One region of the Pseudomonas sp. JQ170C genome, then DNA from elsewhere that is predicted to be linked to it. Evidence: riboswitches for the same ligand, from Rfam matches in the RefSeq annotation. Region 1 holds a riboswitch; the other holds the start of a gene.

Region 1 (4,728 bases):
GCTCCAAGCTGGTTCGCCACCGCGACCCCTATGCCGGCTCCTACCGCTACCACCTGGGCCTGGATACCCCCAACGATGACGCCTGCTACATCTGCGTGGACGGTGAAAACTACGCCTGGCGCGACGGCGAGGCGGTGGTGTTCGATGAAACCTACATCCACTACGCCAGCAATCAGACCGAGCACAACCGCATCATCCTGTTCTGCGATGTCGAGCGCCCGCTCAAGTACCGCTGGGCGACCGCGTTCAACCGCTGGTTCAGCCGCAAGGTGATGGCTGCCGCGGCAGCCCCCAACGATGCCGGCGACAAGACCGGCGGCATCAACCGCCTGTTCACCCGCATCTACAAGGTTCGCGAGCGTGGCAAGGCGATGAAAAAGCGCAACCGTACCCGTTACTACCTGGAGAAATGGGCGGTAGTGGCAGCGCTGGTGCTGGTATTCATCTACATCTGAACTGTGTGTGCAGGAGCGGGCTTGCCCCGCGATAGCGATCTTCCAGACACATCGCTATCGCGGGTCAAGCCCGCTCCTACACCCAAAGTCCTACCCGTTCAGGCCCATCGACCAACGGCACCCCGCCGATAAAAAAACTAGCTTCACTGTTCATGTTGCCAACAGCACAAGGTGAAGACGATGAGCATGATGGACTGGGACGCCTACCGTAAGCAGTTGATGGCCGGTATCGGCGACCTCAAGCAACTGTCCCCCGACACGGTCAACGGCTATATGACCGCCAGCGGCGCCGGGGCCAAGACCAACCACCTGGATGCCAAGACCCGCGAGTTGATTTCGCTGGCCGTGGCCGTGACGACCCGCTGCGACGGCTGCATTGCCGTGCATTCGGCGCAGGCGGTCAAGCAAGGTGCGACCCGTGAAGAAATCGCCGAGGCACTGGGCGTGGCGGTGGCCATGAATGCCGGCGCGGCGCTGGTGTATTCGGCGCGGGCGATGGATGCGGTCGGCAAGGGCGATAACTGACCACATCGGTGCCGGCCTGCACAAACAGTTGCATGCCGGCACCAACGCTTTCAGACTCGCGGTTCACGTTGCCAGGAACCGCCATGATTACCCTCCGCCCCATGACCGCCGCTGATTTCGAACACTTCTGGCCGACCTTCCAGGCCATCGTCAGCGCCCGCGAAACCTATGCCTTCGACCCGGCCCTGAACCTGGATCAGGCACGTGAACTGTGGCTGGAATCCCCCCTGCACACCCTGGTGGCCGAAGAAGACGGCCAACTGCTCGGCTCTTACTACCTCAAGGCCAACGCCGCCGGCCCCGGCAGCCACGTGAGCAATTGCGGCTACATGGTCTGCGAAGCCGCCCGCGGTCGCGGCGTGGCCCGCCTGATGTGCGAGCACTCCCAGCAGTTGGCGCGCCAGCAGGGCTTTTTGGCCATGCAGTTCAATTCGGTGGTGTCGAGCAATGAAGCAGCCGTGACCTTGTGGCAGAAGCTGGGCTTTGAAATCGTCGGGCGCCTGCCGCGGGCGTATCGCCATGCACGGCTGGGGCTGGTGGACAGCCTGGTGATGTACAAGTGGCTGGAAGAACCTGCACAACCGAAGCTGATCGGGCGCAAGAACATCGAGGCCGTGGTATCGCGCAAACGCGGCCGCTGATGATCCGTAGGAGCGGGCTTGCCCCGCGATTGCATTCATTCAGACACACCGCATCGCGGGGCAAGCCCGCTCCTACGGATTGACGGCAAAAGCATTCGGTGTTCCCATGCGCGCCAGTTTCAGGTGTCCTGCGCCGCCGTGCGCAGGGTGAAACGGGAAGCCGGTGCGTCACGTTCGTGACTAGTCCGGCGCTGCCCCCGCAACGGTAAGCGAGCGAAGCCTTCAAAACACCACTGTGCCTCGGCATGGGAAGGTGAAGGCCTTCATGACCCTCGCAAGCCCGGAGACCGGCCTGAAGCTTCTGTTTGGCAACCCCGCGGTGGGCGGGCGCAGGCCGGGTTGCGTTCGCCTGCGCGCGCAATTCCTCCGTGCGTTGTTCCCTCCGGGATTCATTCTTCCTGTTGACTGTGGAACGACATGTCCCGTAATTCCAAGCTTCACTCCCTGGCGGCCAATGCCCTGGCCCCCTGCCTGGCACTCTCCCTGCCAGCCTTCGCTGAAGAACACAGCCCTTCTGCCCTGGCCCTGCCTTCGACGGCCGTCACCAGCACCAGCGACAACGAACCGATCAGCCTGGCCACACCCCTGCCCGCCGGTTCACGCCTGAACCTGAGCGCCATGGACACCCCGGCCAGCACCAGCAGCCTGGGTACCGAGGCCATTGACGGTCGCAACAACATCACTGTGCAGGACGCCGTCACTCGCTCACCCGGCATCACCTCGGTGGGCACGCCGGGCAACGGCAACACCGCGTTGTCGGCCCGTGGGTTCACCAGCCACGGCTCGGTGATGACCCTGTTCGACGGTTCGCGCATGTACACCGGGGCCGGCACCCTGACCTTCCCGGTCGACCCATGGATGGTCGAGCGCATCGACATCATCCGGGGTCCGGCGTCTGTGCTCTACGGCGAAGGCGCCACGGGAGCGGTGATCAACGTGATCCCGAAAAAACCCTTCGCCGGCGACATCCGCAACCACCTGCGCCTGGGCTACGGCTCCTACGATCGCCAGCAACTGGGCCTGGACAGCGGCGGCTCGCTGAGTGAGCGCCTGAGCTACCGGGTCACCCTCAACAACCAGCAAGGCAACGGCTGGGTAGACCGTGGCGACTCCAAAAGCCTGGCCATGAGCGCGGCGTTGCGCTTCGATGCCAGCGACGACCTGAGCTTCACCCTGGCCCACGAGCGCGGCGATGCCGAGCCGATGAACTACTTCGGCACACCGCTGATCGACGGCCATTCCCGCGACAGCCTGCGCAAGAAGAACTACAACGTGCGCGACGACGTACAGCGCTACCACGACGAATGGACGCGCCTGAACACCGACTGGGCCATCAGCGAGTCGATCAGCGCCAGCAACCAGCTCTACTACATCAAGAGTCGCCGCCACTGGCGCAACGCCGAGGACTACACCTGGCACAGCGACCTGGGGCAACTGGAGCGTGGCAGCTACCTGGAGATCAAGCACCACCAGGAGCAGATCGGCGACCGCCAGAGCTTCACCTTCGATCACTCGCTGTTCGGCCTGGCCAGCAAGACCGTGGTCGGCGCCGAGTACAACCGTATTCGCTTCGGCATCGACAGCAACTCGCCGTACAACGACATTGGCGGCGACTACATCGACCCCTGGAACCCGGCACCGGGCTACTTCCACAGCCAGGACCCGACCCGCCCGCAATCCCGGAGCACCACCCGCACCTTCGCCCTGTTCGCGGAGAACCGCACCCAGCTGTCGGAGCGCTGGTCGCTGGTGACCGGCATCCGCCGCGACCAGAACCACATCGACCGCGACAACCTGGTCAACGACACCCGCACCGACCGCAGCCTGGGCGGAGGCAACTGGCGCGCGGGCCTGGTGTTTGCCGTGACTGACGAGCTGTCGCTGTACGGCCAGTACTCCACCAGCGAGGACGGCGTCAGCGACCTGATCACCCTCAGCCCGAGCCAGCAGAACTTCGACCTGACCGAAGCCAGGCAGACCGAGTTCGGCCTCAAGCAATTGTTCTGGGACGGCCGTGGCGAATGGACTTTGGCGGCCTACCACATCGTCAAGAAAAAGCTGTTGGTCGATAACCCCGTCACCCACCTCAAGGAACAGGCCGGGCAGCAGACCTCCGACGGACTGGAAGCGACCCTGGAACTGGCCCTGGCCAATCAGTGGCAGGTCTCGGCCAATGCCTCGGTGGTACGCGCCAAATACGACGACTTCGACCAGACGGTGGGCGGCCAGACGGTGTCGCGTGCCGGCAACCGCCCGAGAAACGTGCCACGGCGCACCGCCAACCTATGGGTGAACAAAGGCCTGGGCCATAGCGTGGATGCCGGCATGGGCGTGCGTTACGTCGATGCGCGCTACGCCGACACCGCCAACACCCAGACCGTACCGGGCTTTACCGTGGTCGATGCCAACCTGGGGTGGCAGGTGCTGCCGGATGTGCGCCTTGGGTTACAGCTGAACAACCTGCTCGACCGGCGATATGCGGCCGTGGCGCACAGTGGCGAGCAATGGATCATGGGTGAGCCACGGTCGTACTTCGCGACCGTGGATTACACCTTCTAAAACACCCGGTAGGAGCGGGCTTGCCCCGCGAGGCGGTGTGACAGTGAGACCGCTATCGCGGGGCAAGCCCGCTCCCACAGGAGTGTTTCGTGGCGGTTGAACGCCCGCGCCTACAGGGAGGGCAGGCTGTAGCGTTCGGCAAAGTACTGGCGAAAGAACTCCACCGCCACCCGCACCTTGGCCGAGCTGGCCAAGGGCGAGGTGTACACCGCCCAGATATCCGCCGGCTGGTGATAGTCCCCCAGCACCTGCACCAGCCGCCCTTCGGCCAGGCTGTCATGCACATCCCACCATGAACGCAGCAAAATCCCCCGCCCATCCAGGCACCACTGGTGCGCCACTTCGCCATGGTTGCTCGACAGGCTGCCGGTCACCCGTACGCTTTCCTCGCCATTGGGCCCCTCGAGTTGCCATATGCCGAAGGGATGATCCCGCTCCTTGATCACCAGGCAATCGTGGCTGGCAAGCTCGGCCAACACCTTGGGCGTTCCCCGCCGCGCCAGGTAGGCCGGGGACGCACACAGCACGCGTCGGTTCTTCGCCAACGG
Region 2 (4,728 bases), 2.4 Mb from region 1:
CGGCATCCGCGCGCCCGCAGTCGAGCGCAATGCCCTGCAGTCGGGTGACCTGGTGTTCTTTGCCACCAGCGGCGGTTCACAGGTGAGCCATGCCGGCATCTATGTGGGGGAGGGGCGCTTCGTTCATGCCCCGTCGGCAGGCGGTACGGTGCGGCTGGACTACCTGTCCAACAGCTATTGGCAGAAGGCCTACCTCAATGCCAAGCGGGTGTTGCCGCAGGCATTGGCGCGTAACCCCTGACGGCATCCCCCTTGTAGTCGCGGGCTTGGCCCGCGACGCTTACTTGGCCTTGCTCACCCGCCAGATCTTGTTCCCCACATCATCCGCCACCAACAACCCGCCACGCTGATCATTGATCACCCCCACCGGCCGCCCCATGGCCTTGCCTTCATCGTTCAAGAACCCGGTCAGCAGATCAATCGGCTTGCCCGCCGGTGTGCCTGCGGTGCTGAAGGGCACGAAGAGCACTTTGTAGCCACTGTGTGGCTTACGGTTCCAGGAACCGTGCTGGCCAATGAATGCACCCTGGTCGAACGGCGGTGGCAGCACACCGGGTTCGGCGAAGGTCAGGCCCAGCGAGGCAGTGTGCGGCCCCACGGCGTAGTCCGGGGCGATGGCCTTGGCGACCAATTGTGGGTCCTGCGGGTTCACTCGCTGGTCGAGGTGCTGGCCGTAGTAGCTGTAGGGCCAGCCATAAAAACCGCCGTCCTTGACCGAGGTGATGTAGTCGGGCACCAGGTCGCTGCCGATTTCGTCTCGTTCGTTGACCGCCGTCCACAGTTGCCCGCTGTGTGGCTCCCAGGCCATGCCATTGGGGTTGCGCAGGCCGGAGGCGAAGATGCGCTTGTGGCCGCTGGCCGGGTCGACTTCCCAGATGGCGGCGCGGCCTTCTTCCTGATCCATGCCGTTTTCACCGACGTTGCTATTGGAACCCACGGTCACGTACAGCTTTTTACCGTCGCGGCTGGCAATCACGTTCTTGGTCCAGTGATGGTTCAGCGGCCCCCCAGGCAAGTCGGTGACCGGCGTTCCGGGGCCGTTGATCGAGGTGGCCCCGGGCTGGTAGTCAAAGCGCAGCAAGCGGTCAGTGGCTGCCACATATAAATGGTTGCCGACCAGGGTCATGCCAAACGGTGAGTTGAGGTTCTCGATGAATGTGGTGCGGGTCTCGGCGACCCCGTCATGATCGCTGTCGCGCAGCAGGCTGATGCGGTTGGCGCTGGGCACACCGGCACCGGCGCGGCTCATTGCCTTCTTCATCACCCAGCCGCGAATGCCCTTGCCGTCCTCTGGCTTGGGTGGCGCGTTCGTCTCTGCAACCAGTACATCGCCATTGGGCAACACATAGAGCCAGCGTGGATGGTCCAGGCCTTCGGCAAAGGCCGCCACTTGCGTGCCCGGTGCGCTGGCAGGCTTCGCGCCCTCGGGCCAGCCGATCGCCGGCGCCACGTTGACCGTGGGGATCAGGGTTTTGTTCGGCTCGGGCAGTTGCGGCGACGGGCCGAACCCGTCACTGACGTCCAGTCGGGCGGTCTCGCCGCAGCCGCCCAGCGCGGCAGTCACCGCCAGCAGCCATGCAATCCGGGTCGTGGTCATGTCGTGTGCCTCGAAAGTTGACCTCTGTTGAAGGTAGAGGCACCCAGGCGATGGAGGTTCCCCCGGCGCCTTCGATTGACGCTCCGGGTGCAACCCTCTAACCTTCGCGACTTGTTTCAGGTGCTCTGCGGGCCAAGGCCTGGCAGGGTGAAACAGGGAAGCCGGTGGGTACGCAATTGCGTGCGAGTCCGGCGCTGCCCCCGCAACGGTAAGTGAGTCAAGGCCGCGCATGGCCACTGGGTGAGTCCACCCGGGAAGGCGCGCGGTCCCGGGTGTTCATGGCCCCGCTCACAAGCCCGGAGACCGGCCTGAAACAGTCAACGGCATCACGGAGGGTGATGCGCGGTTTCTTCGGCTTGCGCCGCAGCCCTGCGCCTTTCTTCGTCTGCCATTTCCATACATCTGTCGTCCTCTGTTTGCCGCGAACCTTGCAGCCACGTGCTGCTACGCTCGTTGCGAACGGGCCGACAGTGGTTTGCGGAGACTTCGATGACTGAATCCACCGAGCGTGACGAACGCCACCTGGCGCGCATGCTGCGCAAAAAGGCGGTAATCGACGAGCGTATCGCCAACGCCCCCAATGAATGCGGCCTGCTGCTGGTGCTCACCGGCAACGGCAAGGGCAAGAGCAGTTCAGCCTTCGGCATGCTCGCCCGGGCCATGGGCCACGGCATGCAGTGCGGCGTGGTGCAGTTCATCAAGGGCCGCAACAGTACCGGCGAAGAGCTGTTCTTCCGACGCTTTCCCGAACAGGTGCGCTACCACGTCATGGGCGAGGGTTTTACCTGGGAGACTCAGGACCGTCAGCGGGATATCGCCGCCGCCGAAGCGGCCTGGGCCGTGTCGCGCCAGTTGCTGCAGGACCCCGGCGTTGCCTTCGTGGTGCTCGATGAGCTGAACATCGCCCTCAAGCATGGCTACCTGGACCTGGACCAGGTGCTCAGTGACCTGCAGGCGCGCCCGCCCATGCAGCACGTGATCGTCACCGGCCGTGGCGCCAAGGATGAAATGATCGAACTGGCCGACACCGTGACCGAGATGGGCATGATCAAGCATGCGTTCCAGTCCGGCATCCGTGCCCAGAAGGGCGTCGAGCTATGACCGACACCCGGCACTGCCCGGCGGTCCTGATCGCAGCGCCTGCCTCGGGGCAGGGCAAGACCACCGTGACCGCCGCCCTGGCGCGCTTGCACCGTAACCAGGGGCGCAGGGTCCGGGTGTTCAAGTGCGGCCCGGATTTTCTCGATCCGATGATTCTGGAGCGGGCCAGCGGTGCCCCGGTGTACCAGCTCGATCTGTGGATGGTCGGCGAACAGGAAAGCCGGCGCCTGCTGTGGGAAGCTGCGGGCGAGGCCGACCTGATCCTGATCGAAGGGGTCATGGGCCTGTTCGACGGTACGCCGTCCAGCGCCGACCTGGCCCGCCACTTCGGCGTGCCGGTGCTGGCGGTGATCGATGGCACGGCCATGGCCCAGACCTTCGGCGCCCTGGCCCTGGGGCTGGCGCGTTACCAGCCGGACCTGCCCTTTGCCGGGGTGCTGGCCAACCGGGTCGGCACCCTGCGCCATGCCCAGTTGCTGGAAGGCAGCCTGACCGAGGGGCTGCGTTGGTACGGTGGCCTGTCGCGGGAGACCGGCATCGAGCTGCCGAGCCGTCACCTTGGCCTGGTCCAGGCCAGCGAACTCAATGACCTGGATGCACGCCTCGACGCTGCGGCAGCGGCCCTGGGTGCCAGTTGCGAGTCGGCGCTGCCGCCCGCCGTGGCATTTGCCGGGCCCACCGAGCAGGTGATCGAGCCGTTGCTCGACGGCGTGACGATTGCCGTGGCCCGCGACGAGGCATTCGCCTTCACCTATGGTGCCAACCTCGATCTGCTGCGGGCCATGGGCGCGGAGCTGGTGTTTTTTTCGCCCCTGCATGACCGCGAGCTGCCGCCTGCCGACAGCCTGTACCTGCCTGGCGGCTATCCGGAACTGCACCACCAGGCGCTGGCCGCCAATACATCAATGCTGGCCTCCCTCCGCGCCCATCATCAGCAGGGCAAGCCCTTGCTCGCCGAGTGCGGTGGCATGCTCTACCTCCTGGATGCCCTGACCGATGTCGCTGGCGAGCGCGCCGAGTTGCTGGGCCTGCTGGCCGGCGAGGCGGTGATGCAAAAGCGCCTGGCGGCACTGGCCCTGCAGGCGGTCGAACTGCCGGAAGGCACCCTGCGCGGGCACACCTATCACCACTCCCTGACCAGCACCGCGCTTGAGCCGATTGCCCGGGGCCAGAGCCCCAACGGCGGGCGCGGCGCCGAGGCGGTGTACCGCTGTGGGCGGCTGACGGCCTCCTATGTGCACTTTTACTTTGCCTCCAACCCCCAGGCGTCGGCGGCGCTGTTGGCACCATGAGCGAGCATGCCTTTACCGACGCTGAACGCGCCGCGGTGTACCGCGCCATCGGTGAGCGCCGCGACATGCGCCACTTCATCAAGGGTGAAGTGGCGCCCGAGCTGCTCGCGCGCTTGCTTGAAGCCGCGCACCAGGCCCCCAGTGTCGGCCTGATGCAGCCGTGGCGCTTCATTCGCATCACCGACCGCAGCCTGCGCCAGCGCATCCAGCAGCAAGTGGAGGCAGAACGGGTGCGTACCGCCCAGGCACTGGGGGAGCGCTCCGACGATTTCATGAAGCTCAAGGTCGAAGGCATCAACGACTGCGCCGAGGTGCTGGTGGCGGCGTTGATGGATGACCGCGAGAAACACATCTTCGGCCGGCGGACCTTGCCGGAAATGGACCTGGCTTCGCTGTCGTGCGCCATCCAGAACCTCTGGCTGGCCGCGCGTGCCGAAGGCCTGGGCATGGGCTGGGTATCGCTGTTCGAGCCGCAGGCGCTCGCCGAGCTGCTGGGCATGCCACGTGGCGCCAAGCCGCTGGCGATTCTGTGCCTGGGACCGGTCGAGGCGTTCTATCCGGCGCCGATGCTGGTGCTCGAAGGCTGGACCACGGCGCGGCCGTTGAGCGACATGCTGTTTGAAAACCAGTGGGGAGAGTCTTGATGAGTGTGGCGTTGCTGACCGTTGCCGGCGTGGCGCTGGATGCGCTGTTGGGGGAACCCCAGCGTCGACATCCGCTGGTGGCCTTCGGGCGGCT

The links. Region 1 has a riboswitch for cobalamin ahead of U9R80_RS10220 (TonB-dependent receptor). Riboswitches for the same ligand answer to the same signal wherever they lie in the genome.
Region 2: another riboswitch for cobalamin. It lies ahead of cobO (cob(I)yrinic acid a,c-diamide adenosyltransferase); the one in region 1 lies ahead of U9R80_RS10220 (TonB-dependent receptor).

The regions. Positions count from the first base shown of each region.
Region 1 is NZ_CP141608.1:2,165,448-2,170,175, reverse strand. Features, by position in the region: gene lpxO (lipid A hydroxylase LpxO) at 1-455, shown strand, start outside; gene U9R80_RS10230 (carboxymuconolactone decarboxylase family protein) at 636-980, shown strand; gene U9R80_RS10225 (GNAT family N-acetyltransferase) at 1,064-1,621, shown strand; cobalamin riboswitch at 1,726-1,931, shown strand; gene U9R80_RS10220 (TonB-dependent receptor) at 2,039-4,180, shown strand; gene U9R80_RS10215 (LysR substrate-binding domain-containing protein) at 4,291-4,728, opposite strand, start outside.
Region 2 is NZ_CP141608.1:4,570,070-4,574,797, reverse strand. Features, by position in the region: gene U9R80_RS20825 (C40 family peptidase) at 1-241, shown strand, start outside; gene U9R80_RS20820 (PQQ-dependent sugar dehydrogenase) at 281-1,597, opposite strand; cobalamin riboswitch at 1,699-1,923, shown strand; gene cobO (cob(I)yrinic acid a,c-diamide adenosyltransferase) at 2,087-2,698, shown strand; gene U9R80_RS20810 (cobyrinate a,c-diamide synthase) at 2,695-3,990, shown strand; gene bluB (5,6-dimethylbenzimidazole synthase) at 3,987-4,634, shown strand; gene cbiB (adenosylcobinamide-phosphate synthase CbiB) at 4,634-4,728, shown strand, end outside.